DNA from 4 places in the Paenibacillus liaoningensis genome. Region 2 is predicted to be linked to each of the others. Evidence: riboswitches for the same ligand, from Rfam matches in the RefSeq annotation. Region 2 holds a riboswitch; each other region holds the start of a gene.

What was found. Region 2 has a riboswitch for cyclic di-GMP ahead of AC6B99_RS27590 (glycoside hydrolase family 26 protein). Riboswitches for the same ligand answer to the same signal wherever they lie in the genome.
Region 1: it holds a riboswitch for cyclic di-GMP, as region 2 does, so the genes downstream of both, AC6B99_RS21195 (transglutaminase-like domain-containing protein) here and AC6B99_RS27590 (glycoside hydrolase family 26 protein) in region 2, are expected to answer to the same signal.
Region 3: it holds a riboswitch for cyclic di-GMP, as region 2 does, so the genes downstream of both, AC6B99_RS11890 (condensation domain-containing protein) here and AC6B99_RS27590 (glycoside hydrolase family 26 protein) in region 2, are expected to answer to the same signal.
Region 4: it holds a riboswitch for cyclic di-GMP, as region 2 does, so the genes downstream of both, AC6B99_RS24960 (methyl-accepting chemotaxis protein) here and AC6B99_RS27590 (glycoside hydrolase family 26 protein) in region 2, are expected to answer to the same signal.

What each region holds. Positions count from the first base shown of each region.
Region 1 is NZ_JCAALU010000013.1:204,519-208,730, reverse strand. Features, by position in the region: gene AC6B99_RS21200 (SdrD B-like domain-containing protein) at 1-651, opposite strand, end outside; gene AC6B99_RS21195 (transglutaminase-like domain-containing protein) at 935-1,750, opposite strand; cyclic di-GMP riboswitch class I at 1,764-1,848, opposite strand; gene AC6B99_RS21190 (hypothetical protein) at 2,208-2,669, opposite strand; gene AC6B99_RS21185 (GNAT family N-acetyltransferase) at 2,906-3,400, shown strand; gene AC6B99_RS21180 (response regulator) at 3,449-4,212, opposite strand, start outside.
Region 2 is NZ_JCAALU010000020.1:112,656-116,867, forward strand. Features, by position in the region: gene AC6B99_RS27580 (glycosyltransferase family 2 protein) at 1-866, shown strand, start outside; gene AC6B99_RS27585 (mannosyltransferase family protein) at 870-2,129, shown strand; cyclic di-GMP riboswitch class I at 2,218-2,305, shown strand; cyclic di-GMP riboswitch class I at 2,384-2,472, shown strand; gene AC6B99_RS27590 (glycoside hydrolase family 26 protein) at 2,557-3,504, shown strand; gene AC6B99_RS27595 (glycosyltransferase) at 3,925-4,212, shown strand, end outside.
Region 3 is NZ_JCAALU010000007.1:149,822-154,033, reverse strand. Features, by position in the region: gene AC6B99_RS11895 (non-ribosomal peptide synthetase) at 1-1,990, opposite strand, end outside; gene AC6B99_RS11890 (condensation domain-containing protein) at 2,052-2,714, opposite strand; cyclic di-GMP riboswitch class I at 2,913-3,000, opposite strand; partial or broken gene AC6B99_RS11885 (transposase) at 3,353-3,490, shown strand; partial or broken gene AC6B99_RS11880 (aldo/keto reductase) at 3,541-3,884, opposite strand; gene AC6B99_RS11875 (MFS transporter) at 3,901-4,212, opposite strand, start outside.
Region 4 is NZ_JCAALU010000017.1:4,527-8,738, reverse strand. Features, by position in the region: gene AC6B99_RS24960 (methyl-accepting chemotaxis protein) at 1-1,588, opposite strand, end outside; cyclic di-GMP riboswitch class I at 1,742-1,825, opposite strand; gene AC6B99_RS24955 (YrzA family protein) at 1,990-2,199, shown strand; tRNA gene AC6B99_RS24950 (tRNA-Thr) at 2,314-2,389, shown strand; tRNA gene AC6B99_RS24945 (tRNA-Pro) at 2,399-2,472, shown strand; gene AC6B99_RS24940 (phytoene desaturase family protein) at 2,609-3,628, opposite strand; gene AC6B99_RS24935 (glycosyl-4,4'-diaponeurosporenoate acyltransferase CrtO family protein) at 3,678-4,212, opposite strand, start outside.

The DNA.
Region 1 (4,212 bases), on a different contig from region 2:
AATGCCTACCGTATACTCAACCGCTCCGCCAATAATCGGAACTGTGCTGCCAAATCCCGTAGCTTGGCTTTTATAAGCCCACCACTTGTCGTAGGTCGAAGCAGTTGGCGTCGCCGTCGGTGTTGCTGTAGGCGTCGGTGTAGCTACCGGATTCGGGTCCGCGTTAATCGTTACATTCGCCGATGCCGTTGTACTTTCCGCTGAATCAACGAGTGTAATCGTCGCCGTATTCGTCGTAGGCACAACCGAGCTTGAGCCAGTCGGCTTCGCTTTCACGGGAATTTCCAGCTTCACCGAAGTACCGGAAGGCAATGGATGTGCATTGACGGTTAGAGTTTGGCCATTTTTCGTATCCCAGCCTCCATCCTCCCAGCCATCTACAATTTCAAATTGTGCCGGTACTGTATCAACAATCGTTACATTCTTACCGACATGAGTTGCTCCATCTGCCTGATACAAGATCGTATACTTGAAGGTATCTCCTACATTAACAGTGCTCACACTGGCTGTCTTTGTAAAAGTCAGCCCTGTAATCGGTCCTGCTGCCTGTGCCGGTGCTGCGAATGGCTGTAATGCAGCTTGCAGCAGCAAAACGAGCAGCATGATCCAGGAAATCTTGTGCCTGATCGCTCTCTGTCTACTTGCGGGCATCTCATCAATCCTCTCTTTTTCTCTATCTCCTCTAGTTTCTCTCTTGTTGTGAATACCGATAATGCCTAGTACATAAACATTACCTTACGAATACCACGTCATTTTCCATCCTCTTCCTCCTTGTATTCAAATAAGAAAATTATATCCAGCCCAACTGTACAAAAACTTTACAAGCCTCCCCTTTATCCGTCAGCTAAATAACTGCAAAAAAGCTTCGTCCATCCGATGAAGGATAGACGAAGCTTCTGTGTGTACCTATTGAGTTATATGTGTTTATTTCCGTTTAATAAACTTTAGCAGCCGTATAACGCGAGCTGTCTTTAATCATTTTGCCCGCTTTCTTGCTGTTCTTCAGGCCAGCATCAAGCGTCGTATCGATCGTGATCCATTTGCCGTCCAAATATACTTCATTCCAAGCGTGATAATTTGATACATCAGACGCTTTGCCCGTCACCATCTTGGCCGGAATGTCCAAGCTGCGAAGCATGCCTGCCATTAATGCAGCGTAGCCGTAGCAAATATCTTTCTGCGAACTAAAGGTACGATCGATTTGAGGCAAATAATCGTTGGTCACCTTAGCCGCAAGCTGATGATCGTAAGAAATATTCGCTACAATATAATTGTAAACCGCCGTTACCTTCTCGGTATCCGTCTTTGCTCCCTTAGTCAGTTCCAATGCTTTCTTAACCGCTTTGCTGTTGCTGCTCCAATCAATATTTTGTATGGAGTTCAAATAGACGAGGCTGCTGTCACTCAAATTCAAGGTAACTTTGCCTGTATGAACTGCTCTATATTTTTTGGTACCACTTACGTTTTCCAATAATGAAATCGTATAATCTCCATTGCCCAGTTGAAGCGCAAACCATTCTTCTGTCTGGTTTGTCCGGAGCGCATACGTATAATTTTTGCCGTCTTTGGCTACAACCAGCCTTGTATCTACGCCTGACTTGACCTCATAACGAATGCCGATGCTTCCTTTATCCACATTGGATTCGTCGAGCCAGCTTGTCCCAGCTGCCGCTGCCACTTGAGCAGTTGCTTGAGGGAACACGGACAGAATCAACGCCAGCAAAATCATAACCGTTAAACTTTTGCGCATAAAAAAAACTCCCTTCGGTGGCTAGGCTGCCATCTAATAATAGAGAAGGCCCTTTAGCTTTGCGTCCCTGCCTTTCGACAGGTTTGCCGTTATCGTGTAAAGTTTTGTAAGTCGTGTTAGGTAGAAAAACTACCTTATATTAAACTATGATTATCTCTAGTATATACCCATTATTTGCAATAAACAATACGTTAAATCTTTTTTATTTCCAGGCTGAGGCTTGTATTTTCTGGTTTTTCTTCATCCATCTCCGCTTTAACCGTTTCATAAAAGGCTCTTCCTTCCGCTCTTTAAGCATGCCCTTTACGTCTCTAAGCAGGAGCATATACCGCATTTCATCTTCGTGCTTCAAGCTTTGAAATTCTTTCAAATGTTCTGCGCCCATCTCGCTTCAACTCCATCATGCGTTTTATCAATCCTATGTCGGTTGATAAAATTCCGATACCCGAAACAGCGTTTAGCTGCTTTTGACCGTGTAAAACTTTTGGAATCTCCAAAACTTCCTTGGTCCTGTCGACAAATAAAGCCACGCAAAAAAATCACGAATACCATCATCTACGATTCCCTCATTGTACCGATAAAGCTGACGCTGGTAGTTCAGGCGGCATATTTCCACCCCGTCCCACCAAAAAGAAAACGTGTTCCGCTTATCATCATGCTCCAGAGTAATCATAAATTCCCCTTCCGAAAGCTGAAAATACTGCTTGTCATAAAAAAACAAAGGCCCCTCAGAAGTAGCTGTAATGCCAATAAAATGACCTCTATGATGGGTATAAAAGCCACGAACGATGGTGTAATCGGTCATTTGATTCAAATTCAGCTGTCGTAGGTGCTGGGCTCCCTCGCTTATACAGCAAGCCAGCTCAGGATAGCGAAAATGGCGAATGACATTCATTTGCCGCTTCTCGGTTATCATCATCTTCTTCAACCATTCCTTTGGACATGCTATTTTTTTGAAAATGAAGCTCGTAAAGCTTGTCCGTCTCCATTTTCACCTACTCCTCCATTATAAATAGGGCAACTCTACAATTTCTCGACAAAATCTCTGTTTAATCTCGCAAAACTTACAAAATAATAGGCCGCATAGAATATTGAATTTTTATTCCTTCAACAGTATGATAATTCAAAGGAATACTCAGAAAGGACTGCAGCCCTTTGGAAGAACAAAAACTTTGGACTAGAAGCGACGGATTTACAATTAGCACAAATAAAGCTTATTTGGATATTGAAACGATTTATAAATTTCTAAACGAGGAATCTTATTGGGCAAACGGAATTGACAAAGAACTTGTACAAGCAGCCATTGAACACTCCATTTTGTGCTACGGCATTTATCAGGGGAATCCGCTTAAGGAACAAGCGAAGCTAGTTGGTTTTGCGCGAGTTGTCACCGACCTTGTCCGCTTTTCCTGGTTAGGGGATGTATTTGTTATACCCGAGTTTCGAGGTATAGGACTTAGCAAGTGGCTATTAGAAACCATATTGGAGCACCCCAAACTAAAAGGAACAAGCTTTAATCTAGGTACAAAAGATGCTCAGACTTTATATGCCAAGTATGGTTTTAAGCCTCTCGAGCAAGTAGAAAGAAGAATGGCACGGCCATTGGATTGGAGAGCTATTTATGAGGGCTATGGTTTAAAAAGTCAATAGCACTCGCTTGCCCCTCCAATTATTTACCATTTTGTTTCCTTCACCAGTCTACAAACCATTAACGCCGCTTTTCCAATCTTTGTACCATTCTGTAATGTATGCGCTTGGCTGCTCGTTCAATTCCTCCATCAGCGCGGCGGTTAAAGCATTGTACTGCTGATTAACCATAAGATGATTCCCTTTAGACGCATACAGCTGCATTAAGGCAAAATAAGCCTCTTCCGCCTGCGCATGCTCCTCGATAATTCGAATATATCCGGCAATCGCTTTATCCAGCTGGCCATGCTCGACATGCCAAGCTTCCAAGCGATAGGAAGTATTCAGCCACAGGCGCTTCAGGCGCTGGCGTTCGCTCTCCGCCCACCAATAATCATAATCCTTTAAATAATCGCCTCGATAAAGATTCATAGCCTCCTCGTATTCCGCAAGGGTTGCCGCCGCTAGCGGCGGTGCAGCAGCAATTCCTCTCTCCCATTCCTCCACATCCAGCACAACCTGATTAAGTGTCAATATGTATCCTTCTGTTGTATTGGCGATGTGAAAACACTTTCCAAACTGATCAAGCGTTTTCCTAATATGGTACACCGTCGTATACAGCTGGGCATATACTTTCTCCGTCCCATTATCGGGCCATAGCAAATCGATTAATAGCGATTTCCTTACCAGCTGTTCGCGATGCTGGAGCAAATACAGAAACAGCTCCTGCGCCTTTGTCGTACGCCAACGTATGGCTGCATCCTTTTTTCCAGAAAATTCGACACTAAACTGCCCCAGCAGCTGCAAAATCAGGTGCTGCTCCTCATTCGTTTTTA
Region 2 (4,212 bases):
AAATGCTGCTTGTAGACGATGGCAGCCGCGATAAAACGTGGTCGCTCATTGATTCCTTTCACCGGAGCAACCGTTTTGTGAGCGGGCTGAAGCTTTCCCGGAACGTCGGGCATCAGCGGGCACTTCTGGCGGGCTTGTTGACGGCGAAGGAGTATGCGGATTGCATTATTTCCATCGATGCCGATTTGCAGGACGATATTACGGTGATCGACAAGTTTATTGAGAAGTACAAGCAGGGCTATGAAGTCGTGTACGGCGTGCGGAACAAACGAACGACCGATACGATGTTCAAAAAGTTCAGCGCGCAATTTTTCTACAAACTAATGATTAAGCTTGGTGTAAACGTCGTTTATAATCATGCGGATTACCGGATGATGAGCAAGAAGATCGTTGATAAGCTGGAGGAGTACCAGGAGGTCAATCTATTCCTGCGTGGCATTATTCCTACCATCGGCTTCAAATCCGACAGTGTGTACTACGATCGTCTGGAGCGAACCGCCGGCGAATCGAAATACCCGTTGAAAAAAATGCTTATCTTCGCATGGGAGGGCATTACCTCCTTTAGCGTATCTCCTATCCGCGCAGTGTCGGTTGTCGGCTTTTTTATGTCGGTCATGAGCCTCGTGTTCGCCCTTTATGTATTCGTCAGGCATTTGCAGGGAAACACGGTATCCGGCTGGAGCTCGATGATTCTTTCGATTTGGTTCATTGGCGGCATTCAGCTGCTGTGCATTGGACTAATTGGCGAATATATCGGCAAAATTTACATTGAAACGAAGAAACGCCCGAAATACTTCGTGGAAACCGTGCTGCATAACGTTGTGCCAGCGGAAACGAAATCGCAGCAATTACAAGAGACGAGGTGACGAATGGAATCGCTGCTGCTTAAAGCAAAATCGAATACGCAAGTTTTGATCTTCCTGCTCTCCTTGTTTGTCATTACGAGAATATTGCTTTATTTTGCAGGCTTTCTCGGCATGAATCTGTTTCCGAACTATCAAATTCCGCCGGACTATACGGTCGTGCAGGGGCATGATTTCACATCGAGCCAGCTCTCGATCCAGACGGATATTTCACAGCTGAAGAAGCCGAGCTTCGAGGATCTAAGGAAATTTGACAGCGTATGGTACTTGGGAATTGCCGAAAATGGCTATGATACGTATAACATCAACGAATCGCATCCTAGTGCAAATTGGGTGTTTTTCCCTTTATACCCTTTGTTAGTCTTTTTGGTGGAGTCTATTTCTAAATACGATGCGACAGTCGTGGGATCGGTTTTATCGAATTTGTTTTTGCTCGTATCACTTTTTTATTTTTATGGCATTTGTTTAAAAAGAGGACTGAAACAGGAGCACGCCCAAGTCGCGGTGCTGCTGCTGCTCATTTTTCCGACCGCCATCTTCTATGCCGTGCCTTATACAGAGAGCCTGTTCCTCATGCTGTCGCTAATGACCGTCTATTATGCGATGCAAAAACGATATTTTCTCGCGTTTCTGTTCGGGGGCTTGTCCGCTGTGACGCGCAATTTGGGCTTCGTCAACTTGTTTTTCGTTGTGGGTACGCTGTTGATCGAACACAGGCTGTACCGTTTCAAGTGGAAGGACACGAAGTATTTAGGCTATGCAATCATTTCGGCGCTGCCGCTAGCCGGTTATCTGTTGTACATGAAATGGCTTACTGGCGATTTGCTGGCTCCGATTACCGAGCAAAGCATCAACTGGTATCGCAAGACGGTTGCTCCGTTCTCGAACTATATTCATTTTATCCAAAAGCCTTATTTCTCAGGAAATGGCGGCTGGGAAAATGGCCTGCTTGCCTTTATTATCGCGAATGCCGTCCTCGTCATTTTTGCTGCCTTTCTTATTATGCGCTGGAAAGATATTCGCCGTAATGCTCATGAATGGCTGTTTTTTGCCTATGGATTGCTGCTTATGCTCATTCCGTTCGCCAGCGCCGAATTTTTGCAGAGCATTCCACGTTATGTCATGGTTGCGTTCCCCTTCTACATTTATTTTGCGGATGTGCTGAAAAATAATAAGGCGCTGCAAATGTTTTATTTCATGATGTTTTTCCTGCTTCATATTGTGTATGCGATTTGCTACTTTAATGGATATTTTTTCGTTGTATAAATTTATGAAAAAATAAATTGACGAAATTTGCGCTTAAGGTGTACAATAGCACCATATTACTTTAGCTCGTACTTTATACCTAGATCGTTTAACGAAAAGGCAAACTCAGGGAAACCTGATGTGCGCAAAGCTACAGGGGCTTCATTCCTAACGGAATATGCTCGCCAGCTACCGAATTCAACATCGATTCTTCCTTTATTAATCAAGGTAGACTTTGTTCTTTCGGGAGCAGGGACTATCTTTTTTTTATTGCTTACACGAAAAGGCAAACTCAGGGAAACCTGATGTGCGCAAAGCTATAGGGGCTTCATCCTTTAACAGGATATGCTCGCCAGCTGCCGAAGCCCGACATAGCCTCCTTTGCCTGATGAAGGTGCGGCGTGTTCTTCGGACCACGACCATCATTCGCTCGGGGGAGGAACTTACTATGAAAACTACAAAATTCGCTCTTACACTCCTTATGCTCGCTTCGACATTACTCTGGGCACTCCCTGCTAGCGCGCAAACCAACTTTTACAACGGAGCATGGATCGGCACTTGGCCGAACCAAAGCTTGAACAACATCGCTGCCTACGAGCAACTAATCGGTGGACACCAAGATGTTGTACATACTTTTGTCAACTCGAACCAAGGGATTAATGAATGGAAGGGCTTTATGGACTATGTAAATAATAATGGTTCGATTAACCTACTTACCCTTGAGTTTAAAAATAAAAATTACAAAGAATATTCGACTGCTGATATTAATAGAGGCGTAGTAGACGCTTACCTGAAACAAACGGCAAAACAACTGGTTAACTGGCAAGCAGCTAACAAAAACCCTGAAATTTGGCTTCGCATTTTCCACGAAGGCAATGGCAACTGGTACGGCTGGGGCGTTGGCGACAGCACAGTTAACACAAACGAGACTTACAAAGCGGCATTCCAACGTGTCGTTACGATTTTCAGAGAGCAAGGCGCAACGAATGTAAAATTCATGTACAACGTAAACGCTGAAAATGTTGGCAAAAACGCATCGTTTACAGCTATGTACCCAGGCGATGCTTACGTAGACCTGCTTTCGATCGATGGCTACAACTTTGGAACGAAAGAATCGTGGAGCTCGTGGAGAAGCTTTAACGACGTATTCTACGCTTCGTACCAAGCGCTGACAAGCATTTCGAGCAAGCCGATCATTATCGCTGAAACTGGCACAACAGAAAGCGGCGGCAGCAAAAACGAATGGGTTATTGATGCGATGAATCAAGTGCAATCGCCAGCGTACAGCCAAATTAAAGGCTTGATCTGGTTCAACGAGAACAAAGAGCTGGACTGGCATATCGATTCGTCGGCTGATAGCCTGAGCGCTTACCAAACGCTGCAAAAAACGCTTTAATAGATTAGACTGGGCTAGTCGTCAAGTCCTGGTCTCAACTCTATCAAACACTGGCTGATATAATACTAAATAGGTATTCTGAGAAAACTCTAATTTCGCGTAAACCGCGTAAAATTAGAGTTTTTTCGCTTTTTTTCTACACTTTTGCCAATAAGATTACAATGTTAAGAAGAAAAATTAACTTTTAAAGGGGCAAGGATTGTGATAAGATAACTTTGAATTTGAGCCTTAGCCGCCAAAAATATCATATTTCCGGCCGATTTAACAAATATCGACAGCGAAATTAGACAGTATAGTCAATCCATGTTGTAGATTAGTCAGAAAAGGAATGGAATTATGGCGAATAAATAGAGCGCAAAGGATTGGGGTTATTTGAAAACAAAAGCTAGGTACATATTAACAACGCTATCCATTGCTATCATGATCGTGTATCTAGTATGGAGACTTGTACAAACACTCCCATCTGGCTGGTCATTAATTTTTGGATCGTTGTTACTATTTTTTGAAATCATTTCTATTTTTCAATCCGTTTTATTCCACATTCTTCTGCTAAAACCCACTGAAAGAAAGCCTGCGCCATTACCTGACAACCTTTATTCTGTGGATGTTACGATCGCTACCTACAATGAACCGCCATCCTTGGTTAGAAAAACCATACTTGCTTGTAAAAACTTGAATTATCCGGAAAATCTGTTAAACATTTGGGTG
Region 3 (4,212 bases), on a different contig from region 2:
CAATATAGTTCGTATTAATCGCAATCCGCGAAATATTGGCATGTGTGATCAGTGCCCCCTTAGGCTGGCCAGTCGTACCAGAGGTGTACATTACATAAGCAAGCCTGTCCAAGCCTCCGGGAGTCGTCGCTAATGTGTTTATTGGCGCATCCTCAGTGTCCAAATTGCTGGCGGCAGCTTCATTATACAGCTCTGGTTCATCGAGGTACAGAAGGGTTCCTTGATACTCTACTTTCTCGATAACGCTTGTCAACGAATACTGCGTGAGCAGCAGCTTCGCTCCGCTATCCTCCAGCATGTAGCTGATTCGCTGCTCTGGGTACGCAGGATCGATCGGGACGTACGCCGCCTCAGCCTTAAGAACGGCTAATATAGCTGCAATCATATCTGATGAGCGGTGAACGAGCAGACCAACGATAGTCCCGTCGTTAACTCCTCTGCCGCGAAGCACGTAAGCGAGCTTATTTGCACGAGCGTTCAGCTCAGCATAAGTAAATAATCCATCTGGAGCAGAAAGGGCAAGATGTTCCGGCGTATTCTCCACCTGCCATTCGAATCGCTGAGCAAGCGTCATATTGCTTGCTGCTGCCATTTCCCCGTCCCGGCCATCCAGACGGTTAAAAGCGAATAAGCGATGTGCTTCTTCCTCAGGCACAATTCCAAGCTCACCAAGCGGCTTATTGGACTCCCTCACGAGCTGGCGAATCATGTGGATGAGCTGCGCCTTCAAGCGATTGATGAAGGAGCTTTCATACACATTGGCATTGTATGCTAGCTTCATCACCATCTCCTTGCCAGGCCCAGCGAGTAAATGAAGATCATAATGGCTTTTTTCGAAAATATGAATGTCATCCATCGCAAATCCCAGATTCTGCTCTTCACTTTGTTTGCCAGCCTCTTGAAGCGGATAATTCTCGAACACAACAATATGATCAATTAACGTCTGCTGGCCTATTCGGCTCTGGATATTATAAAGCGGCACGTACTGATGCGCTTCGGTCTGCACCGAGAGTCTCTGCATTTCCGTTATTAATTGCTTGAAGGTCATATCCGGTACGATCTGAACACGGGTTGGGATTACGTTGATAAACAGGCCCACCATGCTCTCCACACCGCTAATCTCAGCGGGACGACCCGATACAACTGCTCCAAACAACACATCGCTGCTGCGCTGATAACGGCTAAGCAGAATAGCCCAAACGGCTTGAATCGCTGTGCTTAACGTAACCTGATGCTCTCTTGCCAGTCTAGAGAAAGCCTCACTGTCTTCCTCTCCAAGCTTAAAATGAAGCTCGCCTGACGAATAACCTTCCTCCCTGCGTCTGCTGCGCTGCTCGGCGAAAGACTCCTGCCCCTCAAATTCAGCTAAATAGCTCGACCAAAAGACAAGCGAAGCCTCCTTATCCTGCTTGCCAAGCCAGTTGATATATTCCTTATATGGTTTCGAGACGGGCAGCTCGTATGGCTTATGATTCAGCAAGGCGCTGTATATCTGAAACAGCTCCTTTACAATAATGCCAAAGCACCAGCCGTCCAGCATAATGTGGTGATAGCTCCATATCCATTCATACGTGTCCTCACCTGTCTTAAAAACGGTCGTCCGCATTAAAATATCTTTGGACAGATCAAATCCCAGCATTTTATCCTGCTGCTTGAAGGCAGCAAGCTGTCGCTGCTGCTCTTCTTGGGGCTGATCACATAAATCTATTTCCTGAACATGGAACGCTCGCTGCTTGAATACAACCTGAACCGGCCGGTTGATTTTCTCGTGGAGGAATACGGTACGAAAAATATCGTACCGATCCATCAACACGTTCATGCTTTGTTCCAGCAAATCTTTGCGAAATGAGCCTTTCACCGAAATGGCCAGTTGCTCCATATAATAGCTCTGTCCGGGGTGCAGAAGCGTGTGAAACAGCATGCCCTCTTGCATAGGCGATAAAAAATAAATATCTTGTACTTGATCCTTCTGAAAAGTAATCCCGTTCACCTGTGCTAGGCCTCCTTCTATCCATTCCGCAGCAAATTAAGCTGCGCGCAAATTCATTCTCTTAGCCAAACTTCTCTGCCAGCATGTCAAAAATATCTCCGACCTCTTCGAGCTGCAATTCACTCGCCGTAAAGTCGCTTGGTGTGAAATCTCTGTCCGTCTTGGCTGTGCAACACTGAATTAATACAAGCAAATGATGGTGGAAGCGATCCATCAGCTGATCTATCGTAGCTCGCAAATATTGCTTTTTATTGTAGGCGCAAGACACAACGAGGCGTTCGCCTCTTACCATACCGCTTAAGCTGAGCGCATACAGCGCTTCAGATTCCGGGCTTGTTTGCGCGCCCATATCGTATACGGATGGTGAAAGCAAGTCTGTTTGCACCTCGCTGTCGAATTGCCCCAAATAGTTGAAGCTGATTTCCGGTTTGAATGAGAAGGTGAGCCCTGCTTTATGCTCATCAGTTGCCAAATATCGCAGCAGGCCATAACCGATTCCCTTATTGGGAATATGGCGCAAATCTTCTTTCACCCGTTTTATTTGATAGGCTAAATCGTCCGTATAGCTCATGTCGAGCACAACCGGATATTGGGAGGTAAACCAGCCTACCGTTCGTGATACGTTAATAGCTACAGCTACCGGCATAATCACCTCCAGCTTGACTACTGAATCGGCTGGTTTGCCATTTTGCTGGACAACGGTTTTGTTCCCTTCCTGCGGCAATCCATTCCCTCATGCGATCTAAGCTTGAGAAAACCGCTCAAATTGGCAATACTCGTTCCGGGGTAAAACTGCTCGGTATACCAAATTCGTTTTTGCGCATGTGTTAATGGATAATAAAAACGTTTCATCAAATTACCCCCAATAACTTGTTTTGATAAATAAAAAACTGCCCGGATTTTGGACAGTCTGCTCCCATTTTCCAGCAACCTGTCAACCGTAGCATCGTCTGATGCCTTAGGCCATGGCTTTGCGTCCCTATGTTTCCATAGGTATGCCTTTATCCATTTTATGTTTGTTTTATTCCATTCCTAATCTATAAACAATCCGTTCGGCAAATAGTTACGTTTTTTACATTTTTTTATATTTTCATTCGACAAAAAGTTTTTGGGAGAGGGGTCCTATTAATATGAAGAGAATGAAAGTCTATGGGAGGAGACGAAACTTGGATAGACTAGAACGAAATAATCCTGCGCAGATTTATCTTCCTTGATACGTAACGCTATGAAAATTTTAAAACAAAAAAGCCGCCATTTAGGCGGCATCAGGCTGTCGAGAAGGTCTCGACAGCCATCTTTATAAGCATTCAGTTTAACGCATCACCGCGTTTCTGTGGTATCGATTTTTCCTTTATTGTCTAAAAGGTTCGGCATATGTATTCACAAGATAATGGGCGTCCAGCCATTGATCCGCTTATTCTTTTCAAGATCATCTTTCTGGGCTATTTCTTCAGGTGTCAGCTTTATGGAAAGAGCAGCTGCAGCATCCTCAATATGCGATATTTTTGTAGCACCAACAATAGGTGAGGTTACAGGTTCTTTCTGAAGAGTTTCAGGCTTTTATCAATCTCGCTCATAATGGCCTTTCGAGAAAGTCCGGCACCGTTTGGACCTGCGTGCGCCCATTCAACTTAGTAGCCAGCACGATTTCATCCCGATTTGCATATTCCTTTAAAGCAGGTCCAATAACCGCCTCACTTGATCCGGCTGAATATACATTAGCTGTATCAAAAAAATTGATACCAAGCTCTAGTGCTTTTTTAATAACGGGACGACTGTCTGCTTCATTAATAATCCATTGATGCCCTCCTTGCACGGCTACTCCGAAGCCCATACAGCCCAGACAAATTCGGGATACTTCCAAGCCCGTATTTTCGAGTTTCACATATTCCATTTGATTGTTCCTCCATTTATTCATTATTTTTCAACAAACGTTTTACAAATAAAGTGAACAGCAGCAAGGAAATTGCAACGGACAAAGCGCTGACCGTGAATAACGCCTGATAGCTCATGTACTGGGAAACCCAGCCTAGCACGATCGCACCGAGCCCGATGCCAAGATCATTAGCGGTCGATATCGAGGCGTTGGCAACTCCGATTCGCTCTGGATGGGCCAGACGTATCGTTGCCGCTTGAAGGGACGGCTGCGCGGAGCCAAACCCGATGCCATATAAAATCGCCGCAACAAGCACACCGCCTAAGCCGGTCGACATGCTGAGCAC
Region 4 (4,212 bases), on a different contig from region 2:
GCTCCATTTTGCCATTTACCTCGGAGGAGGTTTGCAGCAGCTTGTCTACTGAGCCAACAATATCGGTAATGCCTTTTGTAATTTCATCAATGCCGACAGAAATTTCGCCCATTTGCTCGGACAATACGCTGCTTTGATTTTCCAGACCATTAAACATTTCGCTAGCCGTCACCGATGCCTGCTTCGTCGTTTCTATCACTTCCGAGAAGCTGCTCAAGCTTTGGCTGCTGTCGGCAAAATCGTTCTGAATAAGCTTAAGCTCCTTCGTAATATCTTTGGAAATGATATCGGTCTGGCTCGACAGCTTGCGAATTTCCTCCGCTACTACAGCAAAGCCTCTGCCATGCTCGCCTGCACGCGCCGATTCAATCGAAGCATTCAGCGACAATAAATTCGTCTGTGTGTTCAAATCCTGAATGCCGCCCAAAAACTTCGTTACATTATTGTAGCGCTCATTGATTCGGTCGAAGGACTCGGTAACTCGGGCAAATTGCTGCACCGTCTGATTCACCATCTGCACAACGCCCTTCATATCGGTGGAGCCTATACGCGATGACTCTCTCATTTCTTTCATGTCGCGATTAATATATTCGGTTGAAGCCGCAATTTGCTGCGAGCTTGCCGATATTTGCTCCGTTACGGCCGAGATCGAAGTTGCATCATCATACTGGGTCATCAAAATCGTTTTGCCGTTGCCAATCTCTTCCTTCACCTGCTCGGAAGCGTTCTGATTGCGAACAATCATATCGCCCATATTGCGCGAGGCTTGCAGAACAACCGTGCTTACATCCATAGTCGAACGAAGGGTGTCACGAAGCTCACTTCCCATTTGCGCCAGCGAGCGGTCAATTTGACCAAATTCATCTTGGCGATCCAGCTTCTCATCATAGGTGAAATCGTTATTTTGATAAGCGGTAATACGCTTCATTAAACCAACGATGCCTTTTTTTACATTCCGGCTTAACGAATACGACATGAGGAACGGCAGTACTGCCAGCAAAACAATATTGATGATAATAATCGTATTGGCAGCTGCAATACTTTTATTTAATGTCTCCTGTGTAGCGACCGTATCCACTTCGAGCCAATTTTCTACCGTTTCATTCGCAAAGCTGAGAACAATCGTATATGTACTGACAAGCTGTTTGACCTTGGCGGAGCGGTCTTCAATGGTTAGCAGGCTGTGATTGCCGTTTTCTTTATTAAGCTGCTCCAGTGCAAGGCCAAACACATTGCCTTGGTTCGAATAGGCGGTGCCGTTATCCCCGTGAGGATATTTTTCATCCAGGTACGCTAGTGTAACCTTCAATTTTTCTACCCGCTCGGGCATCGACTTAAGTGCCAAGTTGATTCCATCGTCGCCGGTGCTGCCGTTTTCTACGGCATCAATCATCGAAAGCAGCGTGCGCAGCATCGAATCCGATATCCCTTGATATTCTTTTTTGGCCTCCTGAAGCTCATTTGAAGCTTTCACTGCACTTCTAACCGAAGCATTTTGCATAAAAATCCACCCGCCAGCGACGACGTTGAACAAGGTGATTAATGAAGTGATAAACAACAGCTTCGTTGTAACCTTTTGTTTCTTCAAGAAATCAGAAATCCTTGATGTCCATTTTAACCATTTTGCCTCTCTCAATCGGTTAATCATCATTTTCTCTCCATCTCTCCTATTACACTGAAAAAACAAAAGCTATCCAATCACCGCGACGAATTGAACAGCTGAATCAGCCTATAGTCCTGTACCGGTGGTTTGGCTGCCATAGTTCAATACCTTAGGCCCATAACTTTGCGCCCCTATCTTTCAATAAGTTTGCCTTTTTCAGTATGTAATTTTCTATTTATTTCGACACTTTTAAAGTATAATTTAGGAAAACCTTTTTGTAAATTATAAAAAGCGAGATTATCTGACATGATACTTTGAAACTAGTGCCTAACAACGTTATAATATTAGCGAATGCTAGCTATTAATGAGATTTTAGGGGGGACAAGATGGATTTTCGACTAGATTTAATTGAGGATAAAATCGAATTTTTTGAGGCTTTTGACTTACGTACGCTCGAAAAGCACATTGACCAGCAAATTGAAGCGAATAAAGCACTGCTATTACAAGTTCATGCGATTAGTCATCATGCGGTGTTTCATCCCGATCGCGGGAAAATGCTGTACAGCGCAGTCGTTCATTTTAAAGTTAAAAAATAGGCCAATTCGGGCATTTGAACGCTGCCCGAATTTTTTTCAAAAAAATTTAAAAAAGGTATTGCATCCTCCTAAAGTTCTGTGGCATAATACATCTTGTGTCCGATACATAACCGCGCCGTTGTAGCTCAATTGGTAGAGCAACTGACTTGTAATCAGTAGGTTGGGGGTTCAAGTCCTCTCGACGGCACCATTTTTTTCCCGGGACGTAGCTCAGCTTGGTAGAGCACCTGGTTTGGGACCAGGGGGTCGCATGTTCAAATCGTGTCGTCCCGATATTTTATAAGTTGTTTCAAGCAGGCCCTCTAACTTAGAAGGGTTTTTTATTTTTTTCATTAAAAATAAACCGCGCTTAGCTGGAAGTTTTGCTGCCCCCGCTAAGCGCGGCTTTTCTTTTGCCCCAATAGATTCATTAATGATGCTGCCGAATCATCGCCTCTGCGGTGAGCAGCCCTGACATGGCAACCATCGGCGTTCCCCCGCCGGGATGGGTCGTTCCGCCCGCAAACCATAGTCCGCGCAAATCCGCACGATTGGACGGCCGCAAAAACGTCTGCTTTGCTGAATTCGAGGAAATGCCATAGATGGCGCCGCGAAATGCCGACGTATCCCGCTCCAAATCCTCCGGTGTATACAAAGCAAGCTGCTCTGCTTCCCGATCCAGTCCCTCCAAGCCAGCCAGCTGCTTCATCAGACGGCCCTGATAGCGCTCCGCCTCCCGCTCCCAGCTCCAAGCGTCCGACGTATACGGGGCATTCGCCAAAATAAACAGGTTGCTGCCTCCTTCCGGCGCCAGTTCCTGTTCCATATAGGCGGAACAGCATACATAAATCGCAGGATCGGCAGGAGCCTCGCGGCGCGCGAAAATCGCCGAAAATTCCTCCCCATACCTTTCCGGATAAAATACAGTATGATGCAGCAGCTTATCGTAACGTCTGCGTATGCCTGCAAGAGTGACAAAGCCGGACAGAGAAGGCTCGTAAGTTGAAATATGGCGATTCGTCATGGCAGGCCGCAGCTGCTCGCCGAGCAAATCGCGGCATACGGACAGCACATCTCCGTTCGCGAGCACCAGATCGGCTGGCACAAAACCGCATTCCGTCTCTACTCCGCTTACGCCGCCGCCTTTTGCAGCAATGCACTGCACACGCACCGAGGTGCGTATTTCCGCCCCCATTTCCTCCGCAAGCTGGCGCAGACCTTCAACGATGCTGTAGGTGCCGCCTCGAACACCAAAAACGCCAAGCTCTGTCTCGACATGCGGCAGCATCGCGAAGATTGCTGGCGCCCGATCAGGAGCTGATCCGACATAGGTCGCATAACGTCCAAACAAGGCCAGTGTGTTGGGATGGCGAAAATAGCGGCGCAGCAGCATAGCGGCAGCAAGTCCTCCCGGTCCGGCGCCTACAACAGCAACATGCCTGGTCTTCATTTATAGTCTCTTCCTTCCCATGCTAGAATCAGCTTTCTATAAATGCCCGTCATAGACGGCTCGATCCGCAAATTCGCCTGAGCCGCAGCCGGTTATATCGCAAAATCGCTATAAACGGCAAATTGGCCGCCAGCGCGTAGCCTACCATTAAATAGCCATACAAAGGCTCGTTCCAGATGAAAAATAACGGCGCGGGCACGATGGACAGCCAGTGCGTCCATTCGCCTCTGAGCGTTTCCCCCATGTACTCCTGGTAATAGGCTTGGCCGCGCTTAGCAAGCCTTTTCTTCTGGAATCCCCTGCGGAACAAAAAGCTGCCATCCGGCACGCTGTCCTTCCAGGAGCGGATGAACAGCACCTGCTCGTAGAAACGCTCCTCGCCGCTTTTATCAGGCTGCTTCGGCTCTGCTCCTCTGCCGAAGTGCCGCTTCTCCTTGCTGCGCTCCGCTTTGCGCACTGTCCCGCCTGCTCCTGCTCCTGCTTCTGGTCTTGCAAACCAGCGCTGTGGCAAGCTCGTATGAAAATAGGAGACGCCGAGATGGACGAGCAGCCATCCGCCAATATTCAGAGCGAGCACAGCCAGC